Regions from separate parts of the Agrobacterium sp. GD03872 genome, predicted to be linked through region 1. Evidence: predicted binding sites of a transcription regulator. Region 1 holds the regulator's gene; each other region holds the start of a gene.

Evidence for each region. The regulator LexA, encoded in region 1, represses DNA repair genes until DNA is damaged. The targets are predictions, from matches to a motif close to TGTTCNNNNTGTGTTCNG.
Region 2: a site for LexA is predicted at 3,754-3,771, ahead of N5D22_RS10205 (UvrD-helicase domain-containing protein). Genes of this name have one in related genera too.
Region 3: a site for LexA is predicted at 6,175-6,192, ahead of N5D22_RS06150 (DNA recombination protein RmuC). Genes of this name have one in related genera too.
Region 4: a site for LexA is predicted at 4,743-4,760, ahead of N5D22_RS20450 (MazG nucleotide pyrophosphohydrolase domain-containing protein). Genes of this name have one in related genera too.

The regions. Positions count from the first base shown of each region.
Region 1 covers NZ_JAOCCY010000004.1:242,980-250,733, forward strand. Annotated here, with positions in the region: gene N5D22_RS12240 (hypothetical protein) at 1-168, opposite strand, end outside; gene N5D22_RS12245 (ATP-binding protein) at 267-1,058, opposite strand; gene N5D22_RS12250 (helix-turn-helix domain-containing protein) at 1,058-2,848, opposite strand; gene N5D22_RS12255 (hypothetical protein) at 3,349-3,858, shown strand; gene lexA (transcriptional repressor LexA) at 4,218-4,940, shown strand; gene N5D22_RS12265 (hypothetical protein) at 4,996-5,238, shown strand; gene N5D22_RS12270 (glutathione S-transferase family protein) at 5,367-6,044, shown strand; gene N5D22_RS12275 (ComEC/Rec2 family competence protein) at 6,067-7,754, opposite strand, start outside.
Region 2 covers NZ_JAOCCY010000003.1:508,473-516,226, forward strand. Annotated here, with positions in the region: gene N5D22_RS10190 (efflux RND transporter permease subunit) at 1-1,911, opposite strand, end outside; gene N5D22_RS10195 (efflux RND transporter periplasmic adaptor subunit) at 1,908-3,074, opposite strand; gene N5D22_RS10200 (carboxymuconolactone decarboxylase family protein) at 3,301-3,711, shown strand; gene N5D22_RS10205 (UvrD-helicase domain-containing protein) at 3,813-6,287, shown strand; gene N5D22_RS10210 (glycosyltransferase family 25 protein) at 6,392-7,204, shown strand; gene N5D22_RS10215 (DMT family transporter) at 7,476-7,754, shown strand, end outside.
Region 3 covers NZ_JAOCCY010000002.1:444,682-452,435, reverse strand. Annotated here, with positions in the region: gene N5D22_RS06185 (LOG family protein) at 105-965, opposite strand; gene dapD (2,3,4,5-tetrahydropyridine-2,6-dicarboxylate N-succinyltransferase) at 1,110-1,964, shown strand; gene dapE (succinyl-diaminopimelate desuccinylase) at 1,980-3,176, shown strand; gene N5D22_RS06170 (hypothetical protein) at 3,160-3,756, shown strand; gene truA (tRNA pseudouridine(38-40) synthase TruA) at 3,779-4,582, opposite strand; gene fmt (methionyl-tRNA formyltransferase) at 4,582-5,517, opposite strand; gene def (peptide deformylase) at 5,563-6,075, opposite strand; gene N5D22_RS06150 (DNA recombination protein RmuC) at 6,224-7,417, shown strand; gene N5D22_RS06145 (ribokinase) at 7,472-7,754, shown strand, end outside.
Region 4 covers NZ_JAOCCY010000012.1:3,641-11,394, forward strand. Annotated here, with positions in the region: gene N5D22_RS20420 (histidine phosphatase family protein) at 1-197, opposite strand, end outside; gene fabI (enoyl-ACP reductase FabI) at 233-1,051, opposite strand; gene N5D22_RS20430 (DnaJ C-terminal domain-containing protein) at 1,183-2,298, opposite strand; gene N5D22_RS20435 (RT0821/Lpp0805 family surface protein) at 2,509-2,877, opposite strand; gene pdxH (pyridoxamine 5'-phosphate oxidase) at 3,015-3,635, shown strand; gene N5D22_RS20445 (sulfite exporter TauE/SafE family protein) at 3,828-4,607, opposite strand; gene N5D22_RS20450 (MazG nucleotide pyrophosphohydrolase domain-containing protein) at 4,762-5,067, shown strand; gene N5D22_RS20455 (hypothetical protein) at 5,116-5,493, opposite strand; gene N5D22_RS20460 (HAD family phosphatase) at 5,601-6,275, opposite strand; gene N5D22_RS20465 (VOC family protein) at 6,279-6,716, opposite strand; gene tldD (metalloprotease TldD) at 6,918-7,754, opposite strand, start outside.

The DNA of each region.
Region 1 (7,754 bases):
GAGATTGAGCAGCCGTTCCATTCCATAGCCATCAGCGCTGATATCTTCGCCCGTGCGAAGCGAATATTCCACCATCGCGCCGAAGGACTGGACGGCCGCAATGGCAACTTCCATATCATCGAGCAGATCGGTGTAGTCCTTGTATTCCTTCACATTGTATGTCGGCATTTCATTCTCCTCTTGCATTTGGACGTGACTCCGCACTACGCCGCGCAAATGCGCGGAGCCTGTTGATTGAAGGGTAGATAAAAGCGATGAAGCGGCGGTCAGGCCGCTTCGGGTTGCATCAGACGAAGCAAATCAGGCTTCGTTGTAAGAATGCCGAGCGCGCTTTTCAGGTGCGCGAGCCGGATGCCCGTCGCTCCGCCAGTAAGGCGCTTGGCTGTTTCGAGAAGCTGGACGAGATCGCGGAAATTCGTCTTTGCGCCATAAGCCGCGAGGCCCGCATAAGCGTCCATGCCTTCCACATTATATGTGCTGCCGATAAGATCGCAGTCCGTCCGGCTCGGCGCTGGAAGCTGCCGCGTCATGGCGATCCGGCTTTCAATCTGCGCCCAAGTGTCGGCTTCTTTCTTGCGGGTGGATGCCAACCGTTCGGCGTTTCCAGCCAGTAAAAGACCGATGCCGCATTTTTCCTGAATACGGAGAAGTTCCCGGAAAGCAGGTACTTCCAGCGTCTGAACTTCATCGACAACAAGCAGGATTGGCCCTTCGACGTAAGCGCCAGTCTTCTGGTTGTAGCGACTGCCAGACCGGAAATAATAATAGGCTTCGTTCGCCAGTTCATCGATATACTTTTGCCGCGTAAGCTGACCAGCTTCCTTCAAAAGCAGTTCCAGCATGCCTTTAGGAGCCTTGCTCTGCTGTGAGATTTCGCAATAGACGCCGCCGAAATCCTGCGCGATATGCCACAGTGCAGAGCTTTTGCCGGTTCCCGGCTTGCCGATCAGGCGAACGGGGAAACGCAGGTCAAGGCTGTATTGAGCGGCTTCACGCACAAGCTTGACCGTGGCGGTTTCAACGATGATTTCGGGAATGTTCGCAGGGCGACCGCGCATTATTGTACCTGCCTTCCTGATCCGAAGAATTGAGATAACAAGCTGACCGCTTCGTCATTGGAGCGGCGGATTTCGTCGTCACGGCGCTGAGCGTCCAGACTATCAACGGCGACCGGCAGGATTGCCCGCCGCTGCGATCCGGGTTGATTGATGGAGATCGTGGCATCCGGTTCATTCGGAACAACCGGCAACTGCTTGCGCCCGAACTCGATCAGTTCCGCGCCCACGTCGATAGTGGGAACCGACTTCGCAAGTTTCGTCAGCGCCTTGTTGCGGATGCTGCCACGGCGGGCGCTTTCCTTCGCACCGCGCTCGTCCAGTACGTCGAACTGCCTGTCGGAAACCGCGATACCGATATCGTTGCCGTCCTCATCGGTGATCCGAAGCTCGGCAAAACCGTGGTATTTCGGCACATGGGCGATGACGGAACGCCCGAAGAACTCAAGAAGGCCGTCGCATGTCCAAACACCGTTATAAAGGTCAATACCGTGCTGACGCACCTGCCGCATGACGGGTTTTGTGAACACCATCAGCAATTTGTTCGGATCGAGTACGGTCGCTTTCCAGCCCTTGTCCACGAAGGACTTGAACACCAAGGCGGGCGAGCGGCCCTTGAGAGCGCCCTTTTGCGGCATGTGTTCGTAGGAGGTAAGATGGCTGTAGACGATATCGCAAAACGCATCGAACCCACCTTCGAACGGCGCATGCAGCTTGCCGAGCTCGGGCCGCTTTGGGTTCATCGGGTCATCGTCACGCCAACCTTGGATGTGCCGGAAATGCTGCTGGTTTACCTGTCGGAACCAGCCTTCGACATGCTTCGCGGCGGCGTTGTACGCCTTGGCGCGGATGACGTGATTGCGATCCTTGGTGCCATTGAAGGGCATCAGCCTCGTGCCGAGCCGCAAGGCGTCTTCCAGATCGTCGGCAAACTGGTATTCGGAGCCGTTATCGACATAAAGGAACTGCGGAACGCCAAAGGCCGGATGCTGGCACATGTTGACGAAGGCGGTGATGATATCGCTGTTGCGGACGCCGCCGCGATTGTCGAACTGGATGAGTTCGCAGAAAACGCGGTTGGTCGCGATATCATGGAAGGCGATCAGCTTCGGTGTTGAATATGTGCCATCGTCGCGGCGCACATGTACGTTGATATGGTGCACGTCCATGACGACAATTTCCATCGGCACAAGGCCAGCCGTCGAGCGCCGGATACGCGGCTTGTCATCTTCACTGGCCTTCCGGTCAACCTTATGCCGGTAGACCGCCTTGTATTGATGTTCGTCCTGCACGAACTCCTGCGGGATGGAAAAGACCAAAGGATTATCGGTCTCAAAGCCGTAAGCTCCCGTGATATCCTTGAGCTTTTCGCCAGCCAGAACGCGGGTTTGCTTGAACTGCGACCCGCCTTTGATCAGGCTGCGCACGTACTGCTTGAGATCGCTGTGAATCGTCCCCATCGTCTCATGATCGAACGGGACGGCCTTCATCCAAGCACGGCTGACAAACACCTTCTTGTCGCCTTTGTCGCGACGAACGCGCTGTGCAAGGCCGACGATGCCGTATAGCTCGTAAGTCTCGATCCACTTATAGAGCGTGGATTTGGTGAGCGTGCGCTTGTGGCCGGTCCAGTCGAGGCGGGAAACGCCTTCCAGTCTGTCGATTTCGGCCTTGCGCTCGGCGCTGCCCTTGGGCTGTTTAACAGCCGGTTCGATGATTTCGAATTTCCACGCCCGCTCATGATGGGCGGTGTCGTCGCCGAGACGAAAGCTCGACACGACTTCATTGGTCATTTGAAGCGCCTTTAAACGGTCTTTAAGATGCTCTGGAAGGCTGGAAACTTTGACCTGATATTGAATGCCAGAGCGACCGCCGCGACCGTGGACGGTACGGACTTCGAGTGCGTGTCCATGCCACAGTCGCTTCGTTCCTGCGACAATGGCCTGACATAACCTGTTAGCTACTTGCCTCTGCATCCCTGTTACGAACGCAAATTCAATTGTTGTGATCCAAGCGGCTTCCTGCATTAAAGCCGCTCCGCGACGGAGATAAGTCTTTCGCGTAAAGCTAGGGCTTTAGGGCCATTTCTTTTACCCACGAGCGCGTCCGAAGCCCAAACTCGATCAATCTTGTTCGCAATGCACCACTGATTTAACGATGTACCACTTGCAATGAATCTTCCTCGCACCGCATTTAACAATGCTGCGCTGGCTGGTATGTCACGAACGGAGAGAGATGCAGTAATCATGATGTAGTCATGACTACATTTTGTGTACTTGTCAACGGGGAAAAAATGAAGAAACCGATAGACCTATACATCGACAACCTAAAACGGCTGGTTGGCGTGGAAACTGATACCGAACTTGCGAAGAGCCTTGCTCTATCTAAGCAGGCTATCGCCGCATGGCGGCGGCGAGAGGCAGTACCTTTAGCCCAGCAGCAAATCCTTACCGCACTATATGGCCCTGAAGCGGCCTTCAATGAAGAGATCGGCTACATAGCAACACAGCGTGAGAGGGTGGCGATCCTGTCAGCGTTCTTCCGGCTTTTTGACCAGTATCGCGATATCCTCGACCCCGCCAAAGAGAAAGACGCGTATGAAACTTGGGCCGAAGTACTCCTTGGTTTCGAGGGCGATCTACAGCACATGGTTCGTAGCGGTGGCTGGATCGGTGTGAGCGCGGAAGGCAAACCCTCCGAGTTCACAACTAGCGAAATAGCCAGAGTGGTGGCGGCCTTGGTCGAAGATCGACAAGAAAAGATGGGGTTGCTTCGTGATATGCTTCGGCCAGATGAGCTATAGGGTTCCCAATAAGGTTCCCAATCACAACATCGCAGAGCATTAGATCGTGAGAAGGTTCCCAATATATTCTGCGTAATCAGTCACTTAGCCGCTACGCGAGAATGACGCATTACGAGGTTTGCCAATACAGCGATTGGGGACCCCTATTTACGGGAAAAAAATCCAATAAAAACAACGAAATTTTGCGGTTTTCATTCCAGCTTATCTACCGGAGTTTTTGGCGCGCCATTCCCGTTTTGTTTTCGCACCTCCACAGCTTCACGAAATTTTAGGGGATTGCAGAACACATATGGAACATATAGTGTTCGTTCTGTATTTGTTTCGCGACTTCAACGACGATTCTCAAGGGTGTTTTCCTCATGCTCACGCGCAAACAGCAGGAATTGCTTCTCTTCATTCATGAAAGAATGAAAGAGTCCGGCGTGCCGCCCTCCTTCGATGAAATGAAGGACGCACTCGATCTTGCCTCCAAATCCGGCATCCATCGGCTGATCACCGCCCTCGAAGAGCGCGGGTTTATTCGCCGGCTACCTAATAGGGCTCGGGCGCTGGAAGTCATCAAGCTGCCCGAGGCTTACGCTCCGGGCGCAAGGCCGCAGCGCGGTTTTTCTCCGAGCGTTATCGAAGGCAGTCTCGGCAAGCCAAAGGCGCCGGAACCGGCCCCTGCCCCCAAGGCGCCAGCCAATGATCTCGGCGGCGCCGTCACCGTTCCCGTCATGGGCCGCATTGCCGCCGGTGTGCCGATTTCCGCCATCCAGAACAACACTCACGATGTGGCCGTTCCGGTCGACATGCTGGGTTCGGGCGAACATTACGCGCTTGAGGTCAAGGGCGATTCGATGATCGAGGCCGGCATTTTCGATGGCGACACCGTCATCATCCGCAATGGCAATACCGCCAATCCGGGCGATATCGTCGTGGCTCTGGTGGACGATGAGGAAGCGACCCTGAAACGTTTCCGCCGCAAGGGCGCCTCCATTGCTCTGGAAGCGGCCAATCCCGCCTATGAGACCCGCATCTTCGGGCCGGACCGGGTGAAAATCCAGGGCAAGCTGGTTGGGCTGATCCGCCGTTACCATTGATCCGGGTCAACCGTCATCCTCTCGAAGCGGGATCGTTGTGTAGATGCAATTCCCATTGAAGATGGCGGCATCCCGCAATTCGGCTGATTGTGAGGAAGCTGGACAGATCGTTCTTTCCATGGGCGGATTTGTTTCTTCCGGCAAAGATCGACAGCAATTTCATATGGGTGTTTCACGTGGCTTCTGGCCCGGCGGGCGGACTTTTGTGATCCCGCGCCGTCTGGCGCAAGTTTTCGGCGGCGTTGCGGGTATTGCCGACCGGGAAACAGCGGGACGCAGCGCCGTCACCGAATGGTGATACCCGAGGTGCCCGCCCCCCTGCCCTTCGTCACCCATCAACGGGACTTATGGGTGCCATGGATTATTTTCGATATTCCGCGGCGCTTCGACAGGTATAAGAAGCGCAGCATATCCGGGAGACGCGCCATGTACGATCTTTATATCGCCAACAAGAATTATTCCTCATGGTCGCTGCGGCCATGGGTATTGATGCGCACGCTCGGCATCGCCTTCGATGAAAAACTTGTCCCCTTCGGCGAAGGCGTTTCATTCGCCACCTTCTCGCCGACGGGCAAGGTGCCCTGCCTTGTCGACGAGGGCGTGACGATCTGGGAATCGCTTTCGATCGCCGAATATCTCGCTGAAAGACATCAGGGCGTCTGGGCAAGCGACAAGCAGGCGCGGGCCTGGTCACGTTCTGCCGCAAGCGAAATGCATGCGGGCTTCTCCACGCTGCGCAATCTCTACCCCATGTCGGTCGGCATTCGCGTAAAACCGCAGGGCGGCGATGCCGGGCTTGCGGCGGATATCAAGCGGATCGATACGCTGTGGAGCGAAGGCCTCGCGAAATTCGGCGGGCCTTATCTCGCCGGCCAGAAATTCACGGCGGTAGATGCCTTCTTCTGCCCGGTGGCATTCCGTTTCCAGACCTACGGCGCCGATCTTTCGCCTGCGGCGAAAGCCTATTGCGACCGACTGCTCGCCCTGCCCGCCATGCGTGAATGGTACGAGGCCGGCCTGAAGGAAGTCTGGCGCGATGCGGCGCATGAAGAAGAAATCGGCGGTATCGGTGAATTGACCGCCGATCTGCGCGTCAAGGCCTGACGAGTCATGAGGCTGGCGGCGCTTACGGCGATACCGCCAGCAGCCGGGTGACGGCATCCGGCACGTCGCGGTCAAAACGGCCGCTTTTCCAGTCGTAAGAGCGGTGTTCGCTCCATGGCCTGTCCGTTCCGGCGATTGCGGCGCGCAGCCTGCCGACGACCCCTGCCTGATCGCTGCCGGCGAAATCAATCTCCAGCGAACCGGTTCGCCGCAAAATATCGCGGTTCAGCAGCAATGCGCCCGAGCGGCATTGTGAAAAGGCAGTTCTGCGGGAAACGATAACGATATCGGCGATATCGCAGGCTTTTCCCGCAAAGCGACCGTCTTCCAGAACGACGATCCATTCACCGCTTCCGGCGCGGGCCACACACCATATGCCCTTGCGGCAGGTGAAGACACCGGGCTCCGCGTCTCTCAGGGCCTCCGTCATCTGCCGCGCGACCGCCCTCATCTCTTCCGGGGCAAGCCTGGTTTTCGCGGCAAAGGCCACCGTGGTCGCCGCGGCGTCTTTCTTGAGAATGACGGGCGGCACTGGTTGTTCCGGCAGCAGCAATGCTCTTTGCCACTGGCCATAAACGAACCCCCGCGGCTGCGCCTTCGTTGTGTAAACCTTGCCGTCCTCCAGCATCGCCACCAACTCGCCATCCTCATGGACAAGCAGATCGGGCGGATTGCGATAGGCCGTGGCCGCTGACAGGCCGAAGGCGAGCAGCAGCAGGGGAACGCCAAGAAGCGCAAGCCGGCTGCGCAGCAGCGTCAGCAGCAGAAAGCCGGCCGAAGCAAGACCCAGAAACCAGCCATGCGGCCGCCCCGTCGCCGCGCTGCCGCCCCAGGACGCCACCTCCTGCGCAACCGCGATGACGAGCGCCATGCCATAGCCCATGATCTTCAGAAACGGCGCGTCGAGCCCGAAGGGCATGAGCAGCATGGCAATCAGGCCAAAGGGCATGACGATCAGCGACATCAGCGGCATGGCCGCCAGATTGGCAAAAAGTCCATAGGTGGTGACACGCTGGAAATGCTCGGCGGAATAGATGGCCGTCGAAAGCCCGCCAATCAGCGATGTGGTGATGACACCGCCGATAATGGCGCCCGTCATTTCCGCGACAGTCATCCACACCGGCTTGCGTCCGATGTACAGGCGCTCGCGGTCGCTGCGCCAGCGGCTCCAGGCGGCATAGGCGGAGACGAGCGCTATTGTCGCGGCAAAGGACATCTGGAAGCTCGGCCCCATGATTTCCGAGGGCGACAGGGCAAGAATGACCAGAGCGGAAAGCGCAACATTTCTGAGGCTGAGCGAAGGCTGATCGAAGAGAACCGCGACCAGCATCACCGACATCATCAGCCAGGCGCGTTCGGCGGAGACGGCGAAACCGGAAATCAGATAATAGGCAAGCGTCATCAGGAGCGCAGCGAAAGCCGAGATCTTCTTGACGGGCCAGTGCTGCGCAAATGCCGGAAACAGGCTGAAGGCGAGCCTTAGCCCGACGAAAAATATGCCTGACGCCAGCGCCATGTTGAGCCCGGATATGGCAACGATATGGGCAAGGCCGGAAAGCCGCAGCGCTTCCATCGTCTCTGCCGATATCGCCTGTCTCTCATCGGTGACGATGGAGGCGGCAAAGGCCCCGGCATCACCGCCAATCGTGTTGCGGATGCGTTCGGCAATGGCGGTGCGCAGGCCATAGAGCTGCCTATCGGCCCATTCCA
Region 2 (7,754 bases), on a different contig from region 1:
ATCGGCGGCGATCTGGTTCTGCGCCCGCTCACGATCAGCCCAGGGAGCAAGCGTCAGCACCATGAAACCGGTATTGGACGAACCGTTCATGCCGGTAATGGAGTAGATATTGCGGATTTCACCGCTGTCGCGCAGCGGCTGCAGGTTTTCCTCGATCCGCTGCAGCTGGTCGCGGGTATATTCCAGACTGACGCCCTGCGGCGCGGTGACCCGCATCATGATCGAGGCGCGGTCCTCGCGCGGTGTCAGCTCGTTCTGGATCATGCCGAAGGCGATCCAGGAAAGGCCGGAAAAGATCAGCGCCACGACGATGACGATCAGCGGATTGTTGAGGCAGGCGGAAAGCGTCGACTTGTAGGTGGAGGCAAAGACATTGCCGAACCATGCGAGCGGCCCCGTCGGTTCCTTCAGCCCCTCCTTCAGCATGCGGGAAGCCAGCATCGGGCAGAGCGTCAGCGCCACGATGGAGGACAGGCCCACCGCGAAGGCCAAGACGAAACCGAATTCACGGAACAGGCCGCCAAGCTGACCCGGCAGGAAGGAGAGCGGAATGAACACGGCGGCAAGCGTCGCCGTCGTCGCGATGACCGCGAAGAAGACTTCCTGCGTGCCGAGAACGGCGGCGGCGCGCGGCCCCATGCCTTCCGTCCGGCGGCGCACGATATTTTCCAGCACGACGATGGCGTCATCCACCACGAGGCCCGTCGCGAGAACAATGGCAAGCAGCGTCAGGATATTGACCGAGAAGCCGACCATGTAGATGGCGACGATGGTGCCGATCAGCGCCACCGGCATGGTGATCGCCGGAATGAGGGTGGCGCGCCAGTCACGCAGGAAGAGATAGAGCACGACGACGACGATGATCGCCGAGAGACCGAGCGCCAGCTCGACCTCGTGCAACGCGCCTTCGATGAAGACCGCATCGTCGCTGGTCACGACAATACGCGTACCCTCGGGCAGATTGGCCGACATGGTCTCGACCGCTGCCTTCACACCAGTGGAAATGCTGAGCGTGTTCGACTGCGCCTGACGGATGACACCGAGACCGACGCCCTGCACGCCGTTGGAGCGCAGCGAGGTGGATTCGTCATCCGCACCCAGCATGACGGTCGCGACGTCGCGAAGGCGGATATTGTTCTTGATGAGAAGATTGGAAAAGTCTTCGGGTTTCGTCAGGCTGGCCGTAGCGCGCACGACGATGTCCTGCGTCGTGCTTTTCAGCGATCCCGCCGGCACATCGAGCGCAGCGCTGGCCAGCGCATTGGAAACATCGGTCACGGTCAGACCACGGCTCGCCAATGCCGCCTGATTGAGATCGACGCGGAAGACCTTTTCCTGGTCGCCGTAAAGCTCCACATCGGCCACGCCGTCGACGGCGGCCAGACGGTCGATGATTTCGTCATCAACAAGCTTGGTCAGGTCTTCCATGCTGAGCGTGGAGGAGGTGACGGCAAGGCGCATGATCGGCTGGCTGTCGGAATCCGCCTTGATGATCTGCGGCTCGTCGGCATCGTCAGGCAATTCGTTGGTAACGCGGCCGATGGCGTCGCGCACGTCGTTGGCGGCGACGGCCAGATCGACATCGTCGCCGAATTCCAGCGTCACGCGGCTGGTGCCGAATTGCGAGTTGGACGAGATGGACTTGACGCCGCTGACACGCGCCACCGCGCCTTCGATGGTCTGCGTTACTTCCTGATCGATGGTTTCGGGCGCAGCCCCCTCATAGGTGGTCCTGACGCTGATCGTCGGCCGGTCGACGTCAGGCAGTTCGCGCACTTCGACGCCCACTAGGGCGGCAAGGCCGGCAACGACCAGCAGCGTGTTGAGAACCGCCGCCAGGATCGGCCGGCGAACGAACAATGCGGTAAAGGCGAGCTTGGAATCCTGACCGGAGGGCGGCTGCGTCGTCATTGGCTGGCAACCTCTTCGGGTTTCGGTTGATTGCCGACGCGGACCGCGCCGCCTTCCCTGACACGCTGCAGGCCCTCGATCACGACAGGCTCGCCATCCGCCAGTTCCGCCTTGACGAGAACGGCATCCGGGTTGCGCTGCACGATCTGCACCCTCACCTTGTTCGATTTATTATCGGTCACGCGCCAGACGTAGGAGCCTTCAGCATCCCACTGCACGGCCAGCGGGTCGACCGAAGCATAGGTCTCCCCGGCAAAACGCATGGTGACGCCGAAGGACATGCCCGCCCTCAGCTCATCCTTCTCATTGCCGAATTTCGCCCGGATGCGGATCGTCCGGCTCGCCTCGTCGACGCGGTTGTCGACGGCTTCGATTTCGCCCTTGAAGGTCTCGCCCGGCCGGGAAATCGACGTCGCCTCCACCGGCATGCCGATCTTGATCGCGGTTGCGAACCTTTCCGGCGCCCAGAAATTGACGAGAATTTCGGAACGGTCGTCAATGCTGACGATGGTCGACTGCGTGGTGACGTTATCGCCGATATTGGCGGCGACAATACCTGCCACGCCTTCAATGGGCGCGACGATGTCGCGACGCTTGAGATTGAGTTCGGCGGTGCTCAGCGCAAGCTTGGCGGCTTCCTCGGCAATCTGCGCATCCAGCACGTCAAGGCGGGACACGGATTTCAGGTTCTTGTAGGAATTGGATTTTTCAACGGCGCTGCGCAGCGCCACCTGCGCCTTGTCGCGCTCGATCACCTGCTCCTCGTCATCGAGCCGCGCCAGCACCTGCCCCTTCACCACGCGGGCGCCGGAGGAGGTGCGGATTTCCGAAAGCGTGCCTGAAGCCTGCGGCATGACGACGACCGACTGGATCGCCTCGCCATTGCCGATGGCGTTCAGCCGGTCATTGACCGTGCCTTTCTTCACCGGGGCCGTCACCACCAGTGTGGCGTTGCCGTTGCGGCGCGCACCGCCGGCATTCTGTCCCGTCGGCGCACCGGCCGCCGAGCCGCCGGATGCAGCGACTTCAACCGCCCCGGCAGGCGTTTTGCCAAGCCCGATCGCGGTGAGCACATTGCGGGCTTCAGGCGAATAAAAGCCCCAGAGACAGAGCCCTGCTCCCACCACGGCAACACTGACACCCACCTGTTTCCAGACCCGCATATATTTCTCCGGTCGATCCGCGCAGCATAAGGAATTCCCGGAAGCGCACGCCCCGGGACATATGCGCAGTATTCCCGCTCGCTTGAAACGAGGCAACGCACAAATCCGTTTCTTACGTAATTGTAATTTGTGATGGATTCTCGTCGAACACACGACAAACGCCATTTTTATCGCAAATATTCTTCGGCGCGGTAATCTGCCCCCAGGAAAAGAGCCGGAGGAAACCATGAGCACTGTAACGAAAGCCCCAAATCCCGAAGCCGACCCGCGCGTCAAGGCGGTGTTCGATGACATCCGCACCACCCGCAAATCGGATTTTATCAACAATATGTGGCTCTACCTCGCCTTCGATCCCGATCTGCTTGAAAAGACCTGGGCCGAGGTCAAGGCGGTGATGGCGACACCTTCGGCGCTCGATCCCGTGGTGAAGGAAATGCTCTATATCGCCGTTTCCGTCACCAATGGCTGCTCCTATTGCGCCCATTCCCACACCGCCGCCGCCAAAGCCAAGGGCATGACCACCGAGCAGCACGCCGATCTCTTGCGGGTCATCGCGCTTGCCGCCAAGACCAACCAGCTTGCGGTGGCGCTGCAATTGCCCGTGGATGCCGCTTTCGACGCCGACAGGCAGGCATGAAGTGAAAAAATGCCTTGGAATGGGCGTTTTGACTGATGATACTGGAATAAAAGCAGAACACGGTTCTGGCCTTTATATCCCGAATCACTACATTGGGCCGCATGAGCAACAGTTTTGACGATATGCCGTTCTTCGATGAAGAACCCGTGACGCCGCGCAGGGCGACGAACAATGCCGGTGCGGAAAACGGCGGCGGGCTTGGCATTGCCGCCCGCGCCATGGCGGCGCGCGATCAGGCGCGTGCTGCGCCCGACTATCTTTCCGGCCTCAACCCGGAACAGCGCGACGCCGTGGAAACGCTTGACGGACCCGTTCTCGTCCTTGCCGGCGCAGGCACAGGCAAAACCCGCGTTCTGACCACCCGCATCGCCCATATTCTCGCCACCGGCCGCGCCTATCCGAGCCAGATCCTTGCCGTGACCTTCACCAACAAGGCCGCCCGCGAGATGAAGGAACGTATCGGCGTTCTGGTCGGCGGCGCTGTCGAGGGCATGCCCTGGCTCGGCACCTTCCACTCCATCGGCGTCAAGCTGCTGCGCCGTCATGCCGAACTGGTCGGCCTGAAATCGGATTTCACCATTCTCGATACCGACGACGTGGTGCGGCTGATCAAGCAGCTCATTCAGGCCGAAGGTCTTGATGACAAGCGCTGGCCGGCAAAACAGTTCGCCGGCATGATCGACGGCTGGAAGAACAAGGGGCTGACGCCGCCGGATATTCCGGAGGGCGACAGCCGCGCTTTCGCCAACGGCAAGGGCCGCGAACTCTACGCCGCCTATCAGGCCCGCCTGAAGACGCTGAACGCCTGCGACTTTGGCGATCTTCTGATGCACCCGATCAGCATCTTCCGCCGCCACACCGATATTCTGAAGGAGTATCACCAGAAGTTCCGCTACATTCTGGTGGATGAATATCAGGACACCAATACGGCGCAATATATGTGGCTCAGGCTGCTTGCACAGCGCGCCAAGGGTGAGCCGCAGAATGTCTGCTGCGTCGGCGATGACGACCAGTCGATTTATGGCTGGCGCGGTGCGGAAGTGGACAATATCCTGCGCTTCGACAAGGATTTCCCCGGCGCCAAGGTCATCAAGCTCGAACGCAACTATCGCTCCACCGAGCATATTCTCGGCACGGCCGGCCATCTGATCGCCCATAATGAAGGACGTCTCGGCAAGACGCTGTTCACCGAACGCAGCAGCCCGGATGACGAGAAGGTCATGGTGCATGCGGCCTGGGATTCCGAGGAGGAAGCCCGCGCTGTCGGCGAGGAAATCGAACAGCTCCAGCGCAAGAACCATAATCTGAACGACATGGCGATCCTCGTCCGCGCCTCCTTCCAGATGCGCGAATTCGAAGACCGGTTCGTGACGCTCGGCCTCAATTACCGCGTCATCGGCGGCCCGCGCTTTTACGAGCGCCTCGAAATCCGCGACGCCATGGCCTATTTCCGTCTCGTCTGCCAGCCGGCCGACGATCTCGCCTTCGAGCGGATCGTCAACACGCCCAAGCGCGGCCTTGGCGACACGACGATCCGCAATCTGCATGATTACGCCCGCGCCCGCGATATTCCGATGCTGGCGGCAGCCGCCGACATCATCGAGACCGACGAGCTGAAACCGAAGGCGCGCAAGGCGCTGTTCGACGTGGTGCAGGATTTCCGCCGCTGGCAGGGCCTGCTGGAAAACACCGAACACACCACGCTTGCCGAGCAGGTCCTCGACGAAAGCGGCTATACCGCCATGTGGCAGGCCGACAAGAGCGCCGAAGCGCCCGGACGGCTGGAAAACCTGAAGGAACTCATCCGCTCGATGGAGGCCTTCGAGAGCATGCGCGGCTTCCTCGAGCACGTCGCGCTGGTCATGGATGCCGAGCAGAACGAAAATCTCGATGCCGTCTCGATCATGACGCTGCACTCCGCCAAGGGCCTGGAGTTCGACACCGTCTTCCTGCCCGGCTGGGAAGAAGGCCTGTTCCCGCACCAGCGGGCGCTGGACGAAGGCGGCCGCTCCGGTCTGGAGGAGGAGCGCCGTCTGGCCTATGTCGGCATCACCCGCGCCAAGAAGCTCTGCCATATCTGGTTCGTGTCGAACCGGCGTATCCATGGCCTGTGGCAATCCACCCTGCCCTCGCGTTTTCTCGAAGAGCTACCGCCCGCCCATGTGGATGTCGCGGCGTCCGACAGCAATTACGGCGGTTATGGCGGACGCGGCGGTTATGGCCAGTCGCGCTTCGACAAGGCCGACCCCTTCACCAACAACTATTCCACCCCCGGCTGGAAACGCGCGCAGCAGAACCGCAGCGATGCCACCCGCGACAATTGGGGCACCCGCTCCGGCCATGCGGTCGAACGCATCGGTTATGGCGAAAGCGGCCCGCGCAGCCGCACGATCGACGGCGAACTGGTGGCGAAATCCGTCGCCGACACGCCATCGAAATTTTTTGTCGGCGACCGCGTCTTCCACCTCAAATTCGGCAATGGCAACATCTCCGCCATCGAAGGCAACAAGCTGACGATCGACTTCGATCGCGCCGGCCAGAAGCGTGTGCTGGACGGATTTGTGGAAAAGGTCTGATTCGACAACCATGAGTGCCTGAAGGCGGCTTTTTCCATAGCCCGCGTCATGCCGTTGCAATAAAGGAGTTGCAATGGGGACCTGAGAACCGGGCGAGGACTGCTTTGCATATATTACCGAAAAGTCAGCGCAGGCTCGCCGTTTTCCTGATCAATATGGACAGCGCCACCAAACGCCTCGCGGATATGACCGCGCGCCTCGACGCCATGGGGCTCAAGGCGGAGCGTGTCCCCGGCGTCAATGGCCGCGAACTGAATTATCCGATCCCGGAATTCAGCGAGATATCCTACATGCTCATGCATGGCCGCCGTACCTCGCCGCCGGAAATCGGCTGCTATCTCAGCCATGTCGCTTGCGCCAATAAATTCATGGCGGGTGATGCAGATATCGCGCTTATCCTCGAGGATGACGTGGTCTTCGACGATGATTTTCTCAACGCCATAGACGAGGCGGTGCTGAACGACGGCGACTGGGATTTGCTGCGGCTCACGACCGTCAGCAATGGCCGGAAATTCCCGTTCCGCCCGCTTTCCAACGGTCGTTCGCTCGCCATTGCCATCACGCGGGAAAAAGGGTCGGGAGCCTATCTCGTCAACCGCCGCGCCGGAAAATGGATATCGAAGCTGATCCCCATGCGGCTCGCCTATGATATCGCATTCGATCTCGAATATCTCGCGGGGCTGAAGGCGGCCTTCCTCTACCCGCTCTGCGCCACACAGGATGCGGATGGGGAAAGCCAGATTCAGAACAATCTGCGCATCTACCGCCTGCCGCGCTGGCGCTATTTCACCGTACTGCCCTATCGTGCCTTTCTGGAAACCAGCCGGTTCCTGCTTCACGGCATCCGTTATTTAATGGCGAAGACACGCGTGGCGATGGAACGCGGCAAGAACACGACCGCCCCGGCCGGTCATTGATCGATCCGCTTTATACTTCGCCGGGCGTGAAGCCGACCAGATAGACTGCCGCGACCACGGCTGCGAGAATAAAAAGCGAAATGACGAAAATCGTCATCCGGTTCAATGGTTTGCGCGTCGTTTTCTGCATATTGCAATAATGCGTGGCAGGCTCGCTTGTTCCGTAGCGCACAGGATAATGTCGCCCGACGCGGCAAAGCGGTGCAATTCGATTCCGCTTCAGGCACATATCGGCTAAAGCTCGGGTTCCTCTTCAGCTTTCCGGCCCGCCATGACAGATACGACGCATCCCCGCCTCAACCCGCTGCATCTTGCCGCCGCCTTCGCCAGCGGCTGCCTTTTGACATTGATGGTGCATTTCAACGGTCAGCTCGCCCACTACGGCAATGCGTTGTTTTCCTCCTGGACGGCGCACGGCACCGGCACGGTGGCGGCGCTGATCTATCTCGCCATCATGCGCCCGAAAAAAGACGCCGCGACACCGGCAAAGCCGAAAGCGCCGCTCTGGGCCTATTGCGGCGGGGTCGTGGGTGCGGCCATCGTCATCCTC
Region 3 (7,754 bases), on a different contig from region 1:
TGGAGGCCCGTCCACATGGGACAGTGCGCTGCAGCGCGACGGGGCAAAATTAGAAGATCTTTGCTAATTAAGCCCTAAAATTACATCGCCGCGCCAAGCATAAATCAGTGTTCGTAATGGGCCGAGATGATTTTCCATGCATCGTCGGCCGTTTCGGCGAAATGCAGAAGGTCCATATCTTCAGGTGCGATGGTGCCGAAATCCGCCAGGAACTCGAAATTGATCACCGATCGCCAGAATTTTTCGCCGAACAGGATGAGCGGAATGGGCTCCATGCGCTTCGTCTGGATCAGGGTCAGCGCTTCGAACAATTCGTCCAGCGTGCCGAAGCCGCCGGGGAAGATCACCACCGCTTTCGCCCGCATCAGGAAATGCATCTTGCGAATGGCGAAATAGTGGAAGTTGAAGCTCAGCTCCGGCGTCACATAGGGGTTCGGCGCCTGCTCGTGCGGCAGGACGATGTTGAGGCCGATGGACGGGCCGCCGGCATCGGCAGCGCCGCGATTGCCCGCCTCCATGACGCCCGGACCGCCGCCGGTGACCACGACATATTCGAGGTGGTCGGATTTCGCGGCATAGTCGGTGCAGAGACGGGCGAATTTGCGCGCCTCATCGTAATAGACCGAGGATTGTTCCAGATTGCGCTTCTGCGTCTCGTTGCGCGCCGCCCAGGCCTCGCCGCCGGGTTCGGGAATACGGGCGCCGCCGAACATCACGACGGTGGATTTGATGCCGCGCTCGGTGAGAGCCATTTCCGTCTTCAGAAGTTCCAGCTGCAGCCTGACGGGGCGCAATTCCTCACGGCAGAGGAAATCCATGTCCACATAGGCGAGCCGATAGGACGGGGAATCCGACTGCGGCGTCTTTTGAACGACCTCGGCCTGCTGCTTGTCCACGGCGCTGCGCTTTAACGGGTCCCATACTCCGTCCTTGCGCCGCAACTTGCCGTTCTTCAGTCGTGTCATTTCCATGCCTTTCGTCTGACGCGCCAAATCACCCAAATCACATTGACGCCTTTCCAACACTCCCTTAGATCAAATGACCAAAGCCTTCCAGCGGCGCGGGACCATCCGTGACCACGAACACCACGCGACTTTAAGGAATTTTCCATGAGCCTTACGGATCTCACCTCCCTCGAAACCATCATCGAAACAGCGTTCGACAACCGCGATGGTGTGAACGTATCGACGAAGGGCGAGGTTCGCGACGCCGTGGACACATCTCTTCAACTTCTCGATAGCGGCAAGGCGCGCGTGGCTGAAAAGCAGGCGGACGGAAGCTGGAAGGTGAACCAGTGGCTGAAAAAGGCCGTGCTCCTCTCCTTCCGCCTGAACGACATGGAGATCGTCACCGGCGGGCCAGGCGAATCCACCTGGTGGGACAAGGTGCCGTCGAAATTCGAAAACTGGGGTGAAAACCAGTTCCGCGCCGCCGGCTTCCGCGCCGTGCCGAATGCCGTGGTGCGCCGCTCCGCCTATGTCGCCAAGAACGTGGTGCTGATGCCCTCCTTCGTCAATCTCGGCGCCTATGTCGATGAAGGCACGATGGTCGATACCTGGGCAACCGTCGGCTCCTGCGCGCAGATCGGCAAGAATGTGCACCTCTCCGGCGGCGTCGGCATCGGCGGCGTTCTGGAGCCGCTGCAGGCAGGCCCGACCATCATCGAGGACAATTGCTTCATTGGCGCCCGTTCGGAAGTCGTCGAAGGCTGCATCGTGCGCGAAGGCGCGGTTCTCGGCATGGGCGTCTTCATCGGCAAGTCCACCAAGATCGTTGACCGCGCCACGGGCGAGATCACCTATGGCGAAGTACCGCCCTACTCCGTCGTCGTCGCCGGCACCATGCCGGGCAAGCCTTTCCCGAATGGCGAACCGGGCCCGAGCCTCTATTGCGCCGTGATCGTCAAGCGCGTCGATGAAAAGACCCGCTCCAAGACCGGCATCAACGAGCTTCTGCGCGACTGATATAAAGCGACTGCCATGACCACGACCGATCCCGTTGCCAATCTCGCCGCCCTCATCCGTTGCCCTTCGGTGACGCCTGCGGAAGGCGGCGCGCTTTCCCTGCTCGACACCCTGCTTTCGCCGCTTGGTTTCCAGGTGGACAGGATGGTGGCGAGCGAGGCGGGAACGCCTGACGTGGAGAACCTTTACGCCCGGCTCGGCACCGAAGGTCCGCATCTGATGTTTGCGGGCCATACGGATGTCGTTCCTGTCGGCGATGAGGCCGCATGGAGCCATCCGCCCTTTGCGGCTGAAATCGCCGGCGGCGAAATGTTCGGCCGCGGTGCCGTGGACATGAAGGGCGGCATCGCCTGTTTCGTTGCCGCCATTGCCCGCCATATCGAAAAATACGGCAAGCCGCAGGGCTCCGTTTCTTTCCTGATTACAGGCGACGAGGAAGGCCCGTCGATCAACGGCACCTCCAAGCTGCTGGAATGGGCAGCCGCCAAGGGCGAGACATGGGACGCCTGCGTGGTGGGCGAGCCGACCAATCCCGACCAACTTGGCGACATGATCAAGATCGGCCGCCGGGGATCGCTTTCCGGCCGCATCACGGTCCACGGCGTTCAGGGCCATGCCGCTTATCCGCATCTCGCCGACAATCCCATTCGCGGGCTGCTGCAGCTGACCCATGCGCTGATGCATCCGCCCTTCGATCACGGCACCGACAATTTCCAGCCTTCCAATCTGGAAGTGACGACCGTCGATACCGGTAATACCGCCACCAATGTGATCCCGGCGCGGGCGACGGCCTCCTTCAACATCCGTTTCAACGATACGTGGACTGCGGAGAGCCTGCGCGCGGAAATCGTCCACCGCCTCGATGCCGCCGCAGCGGAAGGCGAGCTGCGCCCCGACCGTGCGCCGGTGAAATACGATATCGTCTGGGCCGACCGCCCGGCTCATGTCTTTCTTACCCGGAACAATGCTCTCATCTCGTCGCTGTCAGGCGCGGTGGAAGCCGTGACGGGCAAGGAACCCAAGCTTTCGACCACCGGCGGCACCTCGGATGCGCGTTTCATCAAGGATTATTGCCCGGTGGTGGAATTCGGCCTCGTCGGGCAGACCATGCATATGGTCGATGAGCGTGTGGCCGTTGCCGATCTCGAAACGCTGACGCGCATTTACGAGACCTTTATCGAACGCTGGTTCGCCCATGCCGACGGCAAGTGAAATAAGGCTCTATCTGACGGGCCTGTGGCTTCTGCTGCTCGGCGACCATAATGGCGCACGTTATCTGGATCTCTCCGAACGCGGCATGTGGCGGTCCTTCTATTCCGCCCTCTGGTGCCTGCCGGCCATGCTGGTTTCCTGGCTGTGGCTGCGCGCCGCCTTCCTCGCCAGCTATCCGCCCGGCACCGGAACGGGCTTCATCTTCTTCTTCCGTCTGGCGATGGTCGAGGCCATCTGCTGGATCGTGCCGCTGCTGTTGATCGGCATGCTGCTCTTTGCCTTTGGCGCACGGGAAAAATTCGCGCCGCTCGTCACCACCATGAACTGGCTGTCGCTGCCTTTTTCCTACGCCTATGCGGTTCTGATCCTGATCGCATTCTTCCTGCCGCCCTTGCAGGGGCTGATCGCCATTCTCTGGCTGGCGCTGCTTCTGTCGCTGGTCTTCGCCTTCTCGCGGATCGTGCGGTTCTTCATCCGCGACCAGTCGCTGCTCGTCTCGGCCATCGTCATGACGCTGCTGGTGCCCGGCATGCTTCTATCGGAAGCGCTGCAGCGTTTTCTCGGCGTTTATCCGGCCTGAGAACCGGCGTGGGTTTTAGCGGTCAGTCTGCGTCCTCAGCCATATCGGATTCAGGGTACCTGCGACGCGGCGGAATGACGTCGGGATAATCGACCTGCATGAAATAAAGACCATCCGGTGGTGCGACAGGGCCGCAGGCCTTGCGATTCCGCGCTTCCAGTGCGGCGCGCACATCCTCCGGCGTCATTGTCCCTTCGCCTGCGAGTTTCAGCGTGCCGGCGAAGGAACGTATCTGGTTGTGCAGAAAGCTCTGCGCCGTCGCACGTATCTCGATGAGATCGCCGGTGCGCGTCACATCCAGCCGGTCGAGCGTGCGCACGGGGCTGTTCGCCTGACAATGCACGGAGCGGAAGGTAGTGAAATCATGCCGGCCGACGAGCATCTGGGCGGCTTCATGCATGCGCTCATGGTCCATGTCCTTCGACACCCACCATGCCCGCTTGTGCTCCAGCGCTAGCCGGGCCTTACGGCAAATGATGCGGTAAAGGTAGTGCCGACGAAGGGCGGAAAACCGGGCGTCGAAATCCTCGGTCACGGAAGCGGCGTCGAGGACGGCCACGGCTTCACCCGCCATGGCGAGATGCGCATTGAGGGCGTTGCGAAGCTTGTAGGGCTCCCAGTCTCGGGAAAGATCGACGTGGACGACCTGCCCGACGGCATGCACGCCGGAATCGGTGCGGCCGGCGCCGCGAATGGAGACGCTCTCTCCCGTCAACGAGCGAACCGCAGCCTCCAGCGCACCCTGAACCGACGGGCCGTTATCCTGCCTCTGCCAGCCATAATAAGGCGTGCCGTCATATTCGACGGTCATGCGGAAACGTGGCATCAGCCGAGCCTCGTTGTGGTCGGAACGGGTGTGCCGCGCACGAAATCGGCCGCCGACATCGGCTTGCCGCCCGCCTTCTGCAGACGGGTGAGCCGCACGGCGCCGCTGCCGCAGGCAATGGTAAGGGCGTCATCGAGCGCCGCTCCCGCTTCCCCCATGCCGCTTGCCAGTTCGGAGGCCAGAACCTTCACGCGCTCCGCCTTGCCGCCTATGTCCATCTCCAGCCATGCGCCGGGAAAAGGCGAAAGGCCGCGAATGTGATTATGCACGTCCCGCGCCGGCCTCGAAAAATCGATGCGGGTCTCGCCCTTGTCGATCTTCGCGGCGTAGAGAACGCCCTCCTCCGCCTGCGTGACGAGCGGCAGGTCGCCGGCTTCCAGCTTGTCCATCGCCTGCCGCATCAGCCGCGCGCCTGTCAGCATCAGGCTGTCGTGCAGCTCGCCGGCGGTCATGTTCTCATCGATGGCGACCTTGGCGGTCAGCGCTACGGGGCCGGTATCCAAGCCCTTTTCCATTTTCATGACCATCATGCCGGTTTCAGCATCGCCAGCCATGATCGCCCGCTGGATGGGGGCGGCACCGCGCCAGCGCGGCAGCAGCGAGGCGTGGCCGTTATAACAGCCAAGGCGCGTGCCGGAGAGGATCGCCTCTGGCAGCAGCAGCCCGTAAGCCACGACAACCGCCACATCGGCATTGAATTCCCGGAACTGCTGGCGGTCTTCCTCTGCCTTGAAGTTCACCGGCGTCAGCACAGGCAGGCCCAACAATTCGGCGGCCTGATGCACCGGGGACTTCTGCAGATCGAGGCCACGACGGCCGCCGGGACGCGGCGGCTGGGTGTAGACCGCAACGATCTCGTGGCCGGCCTCCACCAGTGCACGCAGGGTGGGAACGGAAAAATCCGGCGTACCCATAAAAATGATGCGAAGAGCCATCGTCGCCCCCTGCCCTGTCGTCCATTCCGGTCCAGAGAGGACGGATCAGATCTTTGCGCGGGCCGCTTTCGTGAATTTCTTGATGACCATGTCGCGCTTCAGCCGCGAAATATGGTCGATGAAGAGAACGCCGTTCAGGTGATCGATCTCGTGCTGCAGACAGGTCGCGAGCAGACCATCCGCCTCGACCGTCTGCTGCTTGCCGTCGCGGCCGACATATTGCACCGTGAGCGATGCGGGACGCTCAACCTCGGCGTAATAATCGGGGATGGAGAGGCAGCCTTCCTCATAGGTCGAGATATCGTCCGACACCTTGAGGATTTCCGGATTGATGAAGACGATAGGGGTCTTTTCCTCGCCTTCACGCGCAACGTCGATCACCAGCATGCGGCGCGGCACGCCGATCTGAATGGCGGCAAGGCCGATACCCGGCGCATCATACATGGTTTCCAGCATGTCGTCGGCAAGACGCAGCACCTCGGCATCCACCTTTTCGATGGGCTTCGATTGCTGGCGCAGCACGGGATCGGGCAAAATGATAAGCGGTTTGATGGTCATGGCTTCCCATAACGTATCTCTTGCGCGGAGGGAATAAAAAACACGAGGTTCAAACCGCCGCCGGCATGCGCCCCGCCCGACTCATTTCCGCCGCAGGAATGTTCTTGTTTTGATCTTCCGAATCATTGGAAATCTGCTAGATTTAATCATGAACATAGATTTCTCCGTTCTCCTCGATCCCGCGCTGCGGGCCGGCTCCCTCGATATCAGCTTCGGCGCGCTGCTCGCGGCTCTGGTTTTCGGCCTGGCCACGACCTGGCTGGTGACGGCAAACCGTGCCAAAAAAGCGGGCGCCGACGGTGAGATCTCCGATCTTCTGAAAACACAGTCCGAACTGCATGGCCGGATCGCGGCCATGGCGGAAACGCTCGGCACCCGCCAGACCGAGATGAGCCAGACGCTGAACCAGCGTCTCGACGGCATGTCGCAGCGCCTCGGCGAAACGCTGACGGAACAGACCCGGTCGACGCATGAGAATCTGAGCCGCCTGCAGGAGCGCCTCGCGGTCATCGACGCTGCGCAGGGCAATATCCGGGATCTGGCCAAGGACGTGGTCGGGCTGCAGGCCATCCTTTCCAACAAGCAGACGCGCGGCGCTTTCGGGCAGGCGCGCATGGAGACGCTGATCGCCGACGCCCTTCCCGCCGGCGCTTTCCAGCTTCAGCCGACGCTTTCGAACGGTTATCGCCCGGACTGCACCATCAAGATGCCGAACAATGCACCGCCGCTTGTGATCGACGCCAAGTTTCCGCTGGAGGCCTGGAACGCCATCAAAGCGGATGAGACGCCGGAAACCAGACGCGCCGCCGTGCAGCAGTTTCGCCGCGATATGGAAGTGCATATTCGCGACGTGGCCGAGAAATATCTCATTCGCGGCGAAACGCAGGATACGGCATTCATCTTCGTGCCATCCGAATCGATCTTCGCCGATATTCACCAGCATTTCGAATATCTGGTGCAGCGCGCCCACCGCGCCCGTGTCGTCATCGTGTCGCCGTCGCTCCTGATGCTGTCGGTGCAGGTCATCCAGTCCGTGCTCAAGGATCAGCGGATGCGCGAGCAGGCGCATCTCATTCAGGGGGAAGTGGCATTGCTTATGGACGATGTGCGGCGGCTGGACGACCGGACGCGCAAGCTGCAAGCGCATTTCGGGCTGGCGCAGAAGGACGTGGACATGATGCTGATCTCCTCCGACAAAGTGCTGGCGCGCGGCCAGAAGATCGAAGGTCTCGATTTTTCACCGACGGAAAAAGAGGCCCCGCATGGAGAAATCGAGCAGGCGCGTCGCTTTGCCGAAAACAGAGCCGGGGCGGCCAAATTACGGGTAGTTGACGACGAGTGATCGTCTCGGGCAAAGTCGCGGCCTTGCTCAAATTTCATATGGACCCAGCGCCCCATGATTACTGTTTTCGGCTCCATCAACATGGACCTCGTCGCGACTGCCAAACGCCTGCCCAAGCCCGGTGAAACCGTGACAGGGGAGACCTTCTCCACTGCCGCCGGCGGCAAGGGCGCCAATCAGGCGCTGGCTGCGCGGCGGGCAGGCGCCACGGTCAAGATGGCTGGCGCTGCGGGCGATGACACCTTTGCCGCGCCGGCGCTGACCCTGCTGCGCGACGCCGGCACCGATCTGTCCCTGGTCAAGACAGCGCCAGGCCCGACGGGAACGGCGGTGATCC
Region 4 (7,754 bases), on a different contig from region 1:
GTCTCGCGCGTGCGCCCGAGCGGGCTTGCCACATAGTCGAAATCCGTGGCCTGCTCGCCGAGCAAATGGGCGAGCAGCCTGCCATTGCCGACCGCCTGCTGGCGGCCGAAATCGTTGAGCGGAATGTCTTTCTGGCCCTGAAGCCGGCGTATCGCATTCCAGTCCGTTTGTCCGTGCCGGATCACATAGACGAGCAAGGCGATACCCCTGTTTCAAGCATTTCCGCTGGCGGTCAGTCCTTCACCACCGAAATGTCGGGCGCATCCACTGCCTTCATGCCGATGGTGTGATAGCCGGAATCGACATGGTGGATTTCACCGGTCACGGCGGTCGAAAGATCGGACAGCAGGTAAAGCGCCGACTTGCCGACTTCCTCGATGGAAACCGTGCGCTTCAGCGGCGCGTTATATTCGTTCCACTTCAGAATATAACGGAAATCGCCGATGCCGGAAGCGGCAAGCGTCTTGATCGGGCCGGCGGAAACAGCGTTGACGCGGATGCCGCGATTGCCGAGGTCGACCGCGAGGTAACGCACGCTGGCCTCGAGAGCGGCCTTGGCCACGCCCATGACGTTGTAGTTCGGCATCACCTTCTCGGCACCGTAATAGGTGAGCGTGATGATCGAGCCGCCGTCATTCATGACCGGCTCCGCCCGCTTGGCGACAGCGGCCAGCGAGAAGACGGAAATGTCCATGGTGCGGTTGAAGTTGTCGCGGCTGGTGTCGAGGTAACGACCCGTCAGCTCGTCCTTGTCGGAAAACGCGATGGCGTGCACGACGAAGTCGATCTTGCCCCAGTGCTTTTCCAGCGCAGCAAAAACGGCATCGATCGTCTCGAGATCGGTGACGTCACAGTGGCCGGCCATGAAGGCGCCGAGTTCCTGCGCGAGCGGCTCGACGCGCTTCTTCAGCGCATCGCCCTGCCAAGTGAGTGCGAGTTCCGCACCTGCGTCCGCGCAGGCCTTTGCAATGCCCCAAGCGATTGAACGATTATTGGCGACACCCATGATGAGGCCGCGTTTGCCAGCCATGAGGCCGGATGCCTGAGCCATTTTATGCTCCCTAGTACTTTTGATCGGTCCTGCCTATGGCATAGGCTGCAATCCTGTTCAAGATTGCCAAAGATCATCAACTGTTAGGGAACGTAACAAAGGGTGCGTTGTCCCGGCTATTCGCAAAACTTTCACAGATACAGGCCCTCGCGCATGTGCCGCATCAGGTCGGTCACCTTTTCATCCGGCTTTTCGAGCAGGACGATGCGCAATTCGATGATGAGATCACCGGAGCCGCCCTTGCCGTCGGATAAACCCTTGCCGGCAAGCCTCAGCACCCGGTCGGAGCCGGACCAGGCGGGAATCGTGACATTTTCCTCACCGAGCGGTGTCCGAACTTTCGCTTCGCAGCCCAGAACCGCGTCGCTGAGCGAGATCGGCAATGTCGTGTGGATATCGAAGCCGCGAAGGGAAAAGGCGTCGTCGCGGGCGGCCAGCAATGTCACGGCAAGATCGCCGCGCGCCATGTTGGGAAGTTTCAGCCCCTGTCCCTTCAGCCGCACCACATGCCCGTCCGTCATGCCGGCCTCAAGCTGGAAGCGGACTTCGCGTTCATCGGCAAGCGGCACGGTAATCCACTTGTGCTCCAGCAGATCGGCGACCGTGACAGTGGCTTCCGCGGTGATGTCAGGCGCTTTTTCGGGCGTCTGCTGCGGGGTGCGGAACCGGCGCACGAGGGCGTTGAAGAGATTGGCGGCAAGCGAGGTGGGTGCGGTCCTGTCGTCGCCAGCGCCGGGCTGCGTGGTTTCGCCGGCGGCGGGCATATCGCCTTTTGCGGCGCTCGCGGCAGCCTTTGCCGCTTCCGCCGCCTGCTGCACCTTGGGATCGTTCTGCGCCTCGGCGCCAAAAATCCGCTCGACGATATCTTCGGCGGTTTCCGCTTTTGCGTCGGTTTTCTGGCCAGCCTGCGCCCGGTTGCGGGCGTCGGCGCGGGCCAGTTCCTCCATCAGTTTTTCAGCCGCCTTGGCGCGTTCGGCGGCCTCGCGCGCGGCTTCCCGCTGCTGCATGATGGTTTCGCCGCGCTGCTTTTTCTCGGCCGCCTTGCGGGCCTGATCGTAAAGATCGCGTTTCTTCGGGTCTTTCAGAAGATCATAGGCCTGGCCGATCTCGGCGAATCGCGCCGAGGCATCGGGATCGTCGCGATTGGCGTCCGGATGGACGGTTTTCGCCTTCGTGCGCCAGGCGGCCTTGATCTCCTCATGGCGGGCGTCACGTTTTACGCCGAGGATCGAATATGGATCGCGCATGCGAAACACCAGTTACGTTGGCTCAGGCGCCTGCCGCCTGTCATGGCGCAATCCTGAAACTAACCCCTCCGAAAAGGCGCGCCCGCGATCATTCGCCCGCACGCCCTCGTTTTATCAACGTCGACTGTTGCAATAAGTTGCTAATCACTCCTTTACGCAGGAAGCGCGCCGCGCCCGGCCGGTTCTATTCCCGATGGCAGGGTAAACAGATTATTTCTGCTCGAAGCGGGTCAGCAGCCATTCGCCGGTTTCCGACAGGCAGGCCTGTCCGGCATAGCTCGCCACGCCCTCGAAGGAGTGGCGTGTCGTCCTGAAATCGCGGCAGACGAAACCGCTGGATTTGTCTTCATGGATGGCGGTGACGACGCCGGCGCTGCCGGTGGCGGCATTGGCCCAGGGCAGCGGCTGATCGGCAAGCTTGGCGAGATCGGCCGAGGTGACGGCGTTGCGGATGGTCGCATCGTCGGTCTGCGGCGCATTGTTCGGCTGGTTGGGAATGGAGGCCGTGGAAAGCGAGCGGTCGACCTTGTCGCCGCCGAACAGATCGAGGCTGACGCAGCCGCTCAGCACCACAAGCATTGACACGACGGCGGAAACTTCCGCTACCGACGAAAGGAGGCTCTTTGTTCGACTGTTCGACTTTGCTATGACGGTCACCATCTTTCGCCAGAGATCATCTCTGGGGTCCAAATCAGCTCGGGAGCATTTTAGTCAATATGTCGGAAACGGGGTTAACATCCAGTGACTTCACGGAAGAAAATGAACCGTTCACGCTTTTTGCCGAATGGCTGAAGGATGCGACGGCTTCCGAAATCAACGATCCGAACGCGGTAGCGCTTGCCACCGTGGACGAAAATGGTCTGCCGAATGTGCGCATGGTGCTGCTGAAAGGCGTCGACGACCGAGGCTTTGTTTTCTACACGAATTTCGAAAGCCAGAAGGGTCAGGAGATCCTCGGTCAGAAAAAAGCGGCCATGTGTTTCCACTGGAAAAGCCTGCGGCGGCAGGTGCGCCTGCGCGGTGAGGTGGAGATCGTCAGTGACGAGGAGGCGGATGCCTATTACGCCTCGCGTCCGCGCGGCAGCCGCATCGGCGCCTGGGCGTCCAAGCAGTCTCGGCCGCTGGAAGGCCGTTTCGCGCTGGAAAAGGCCGTGGCGGAATATACCGCCAGATATGCCATCGGCGATATTCCGCGCCCGTCCTACTGGTCCGGCTTCCGCATCCGGCCGCTCAGCATCGAATTCTGGCACGACCGCAAGTTCCGCCTGCATGATCGCATCGAATTCCGCCGCGAGACGCCGGATGCGCCCTGGTCCAAAGTCCGCATGTATCCTTGATTGCGGCGAAAGCGTTGACTGTGGCGAAGGCGTTCGGGTTGTTGGTGAAATCTCACGCCAAACTCGACGTCATCCTCGGGCTTGACCCGAGGATCCATGGTCGCGCCTGATTGTGGATCCTCGCCTCAAGGGCGAGGATGACGGAGAAGGAAGCACACTGCTGTTACAGTTGAAGGCAGTCCCTGTCTTCGCCTATTTCAGCAGCGAATCGAACAGCGGCAGGCCGATGACGGCGGAGATGGCGATCAGCCCATAGCAGATGCGCCGGAACGCCGCCTCGTCGGCAAGCCTGTGCAATTGCGCGCCGGCATAAAGGCCCGCCCCATAAAAGGGCAGGGCGAGCAGGAAAAACACGAAGACATCGGCGGTGAACAGGCCGCCGACAAAATAGCTGGCGATGGAAAACACCGTCGAAACCGCGAAATAGAGAATGACATTGGCGCGCACGAAAGCGCCTTTCAGTGCCCCGCCCAGCCAATAGGCGACGACGGGCGGGCCGCCCAGTTGCGCAGCCCCCGAAAACAGCCCGGCCAGAAACCCGGTGAAGACGGTGAGCGGCGTTTTCGGCCGGCCGCTATAACGCCAGCCGGACACAAGAAATACCAGCAGCACCACGACCACGCCGGAGATGAGCCAGCGCAGGGTCAGTGGATCCCCCTTTGAAAGCAACAGGGTGCCAACCGGCACGCCGACAAGGGCACCGGCCGCCATGGTGAAGACCTCGCGCCGGTCGGCCATGCGAAAGGCAGGCGGTATCATGCCGAGCGTCAGGACACCGTCCACCACCAGCAGAACGGCTGAAGCGATACGCGGCCCGACGATGGCGCTGGCCAATGGAATGAAAATGAGCGCCGCCCCGAAGCCGGAGAAACCGCGGGCGAGGCCGGCAAGAAACGCCGCGCCCGCAAACATGGCGAGCAGCGCCGGGCTATGCGCGGTGACGAGCGAGGAGAAAAAATCGAGATAGGACATGGATGACGGCACGGTTTCGAATACCTTTTTCGTAGCCCTGCTAAGGACGCCTGTCGCGGAAATTTCGGTCACGGCGATATGGCGCCGCCCTTTCGAATCGACCTCGCCGGAGAATCGTGATTAGAGTTGTAGTCTACGAACAAAGGATGAACAAATGCTCATGTCCATGATGCGCCAGTTCGAGGTGGCCTCGCAGAAATATGCCGATGAAAACGGGATCGCCCGTGATCCGGACTGGTACATGCTGAAGCTTCAGGAGGAGGTGGGCGAGGTGACGCAGGCCTGGAACCGGCTGACGGGGCGAGGGCGCAGCAAGGGCCGGAGCGAGGAAGACCTGAAGCGGGATCTGGCCGATGAAACCGCCGATCTGCTCGGGCATGTGCTGCTGCTGGCGCATTCCAATGGTCTCGATATCGAGGCGTCGATAGAGCGGAAGTGGCGCTTCAGGCCTTCGGCATGACCTCTGCTGCGAGTGGACCAGCCTTTGCGGCGGTCCGCCGCTCGGTGTTTATGAGAGCGAAACGATAAAGAACAGAACGGCCAGCACAGCCGCCACCGGCGTCATGACCATGCGCTCCGGGCGGCTTCGCGACATGGCGTTCAATCCGATGCTCACTGCGAGAGTGCAGGCGATGGTCCAGATGCCGGGCTCGATGAAGCCCGCCGGCCAGATGCTGACAAGACCCGCCTTTTGCAGCGGAAAAGATGCGGCAAAGGCATAGATCGGGACAGACACGACGCTGGCGATGCGCTGTATGGCGGGCAATACCCTGTACTCGCCGCCCCAGGCAAAGCGACCGAAGGGCGCACCCGCCGCAAGGGCAATCTGAAACGCGGAAAGGGCGAGCAATATCAGCGTCGCGACCGACACCGCAACAAGTTGCATGATCGCCCCTTCCATGGATGCGCCGCAATGAATTTAAATCAGGCCGGCCTGTCGGCCGGTATGGGCCTCACCATAAAGACCGATGGCTAAGGCCATGTGACGCGGCTTCATGCCCCGGAAAGCAATACCTGCTGCATGAGACCGGCCACCGCATGAAGGTCGCTTGCAATGGCAATGCACTTCTCCCGCATTTCCGCGGTCGGCGGCGCCACATCCGGCACCATGATCGTCATCATGCCCGCCGATGTGGCTGAACGTACGCCCGAGTAGGAATCCTCCAGCGCAAGGCAGCGGCCCGGATCGAGGTCAAGCCGTCGGGCTGCGGTGAGGTAGGGCATGGGTGCGGGTTTCGGTTCGGTATAGTCGCCGCGCGCGACGATGGTGTCGAAACGTCTGAGAAGATCGTGGGGGCCGAGATGGCGAGTGACCGAATCGTGCCGCGACGAGGTGGCGATGGCGCGGCGGATATCGAGCCGGTCGAGCAGATCGAGAATGTCGATGACGCCCGGCTTCAGCGCCACGCCATCAGCCATCATCACGCCAAGATGCCGGAGCCAGGCGTCGCGGAAACTGTCGATCGGAAAATCCGCGCCATAATCGGCAAAGATGGTGCCGGTGATGACGTCCCACGGGCTGCCGCAGACCTTCTGATAGGTCTCGACCTTCATGCCGTGGCCGCCTTCCTCGGAGGCAGCCAGAAATGAATCGCGATAGAGCCTCTCGCTCTCGATCAGCAATCCGTCCATGTCGAAAACCACGGCCTGCGGAAGAAAAGGCAGCATGGCTTAACCGAACCGGAAGGGCCGTTCGCCGAGGCTCTCGAACGGGCGGATCAGATAACCATCGGGATCGGCGACGATGAATTGCCGGTTGCCCACTTCGACCGTGCCGCGCCTGTACCATTTTTCCTCCAGCGGCATGACGAGATCGATGGAGGATCGCTCCAGCCGGGAAAGAATGGGTTGCAGGGAGGGAACGGCGAGTTGCAGGTTCATGCCGCGGCCGAGCGGAAATTCAAGTGCGGCATTGTCAGTCACGAAGGTCCGGGTTGCGCCGATCTGGTCGATCATCAGCTGGGCATCGCCCAGCGCCAGATAGGTGAAACCCTCTTCGGGGCGCTCATAGACCACATGAAAACCGATCAGGTCGCAATAAAAGGCGCGGCTTTTCTGCCAGTCGCTGACGGCAAGTTCAGGAACGAGGGCATTTCGTATGATGGTCATGGTCTCCTTTGCCGCGCGGGCCCGGGGTGGGAGGAGGGGCCTGCCATGAGAGATGATCTTACCGTCTTCCCGGCCGCATGCCAGAGGAAACCTCATCATGGCAGCCATGTGCGGGGTTATGGGCTGACAGGGCGGCGACGCTGCGGGTGAGGACTGTCGCGGCAGGTTCGACGTTTCCCGCGACCGCGCCATGCCGCGGAACTAAGCCTTCGTACCGCCGACGGTGATCTGGTCCATGCGCAGATGCGGCTGGCCGACGCCGACCGGCACCCATTGTCCGGCCTTGCCGCAATTGCCGATGCCGGTATCGAGTTTGGAATCGTTGCCGATCATCGACACGCGCTTCATCGCATCCGGCCCGTTGCCGATCAGCATCGCGCCCTTCACCGGTGCGCCGATCCTGCCGTTCTCGATGAGGTAGGCCTCGGTGCAGCCGAACACGAATTTGCCGGAAGTGATATCCACCTGGCCGCCGCCGAAGGAAACGGCATAGATGCCCTTCTTCACGGAAGCGATGATCTCTTCCGGCGTCTTGTCGCCTGATAGCATATAGGTATTGGTCATGCGCGGCATCGGCACATAGGCGTAGCCCTGCCGGCGGCCGTTGCCGGTCGGCTTGGCGCCCATCAGCCGGGCGTTCTGCCGGTCCTGCATGTAACCGACCAGCCTGCCGTTCTCGATCAGCACATTATAGCCGGAAGGCGTACCTTCATCGTCCACGGTCAGCGAGCCGCGGCGGCTGTCGATGGTGCCGTCATCCACCACTGTGACACCGGGGGCGGCGACCATTTCGCCCATCAGGCCGGCGAAGGCCGAGGTTTTCTTGCGGTTGAAATCGCCTTCCAGGCCGTGGCCAACCGCCTCGTGCAGCATGACGCCCGGCCAGCCGGAGCCGAGCACCACATCCATGGTGCCTGCCGGCGCATCGATGGCGGTGAGGTTGACGAGCGCCTGGCGCAGCGCCTCATCCGCGCCGTGCTGCCAGTTTTCCGTGGTGATGAAATCGCCAAAGCCGACGCGGCCGCCAATGCCGTAGGA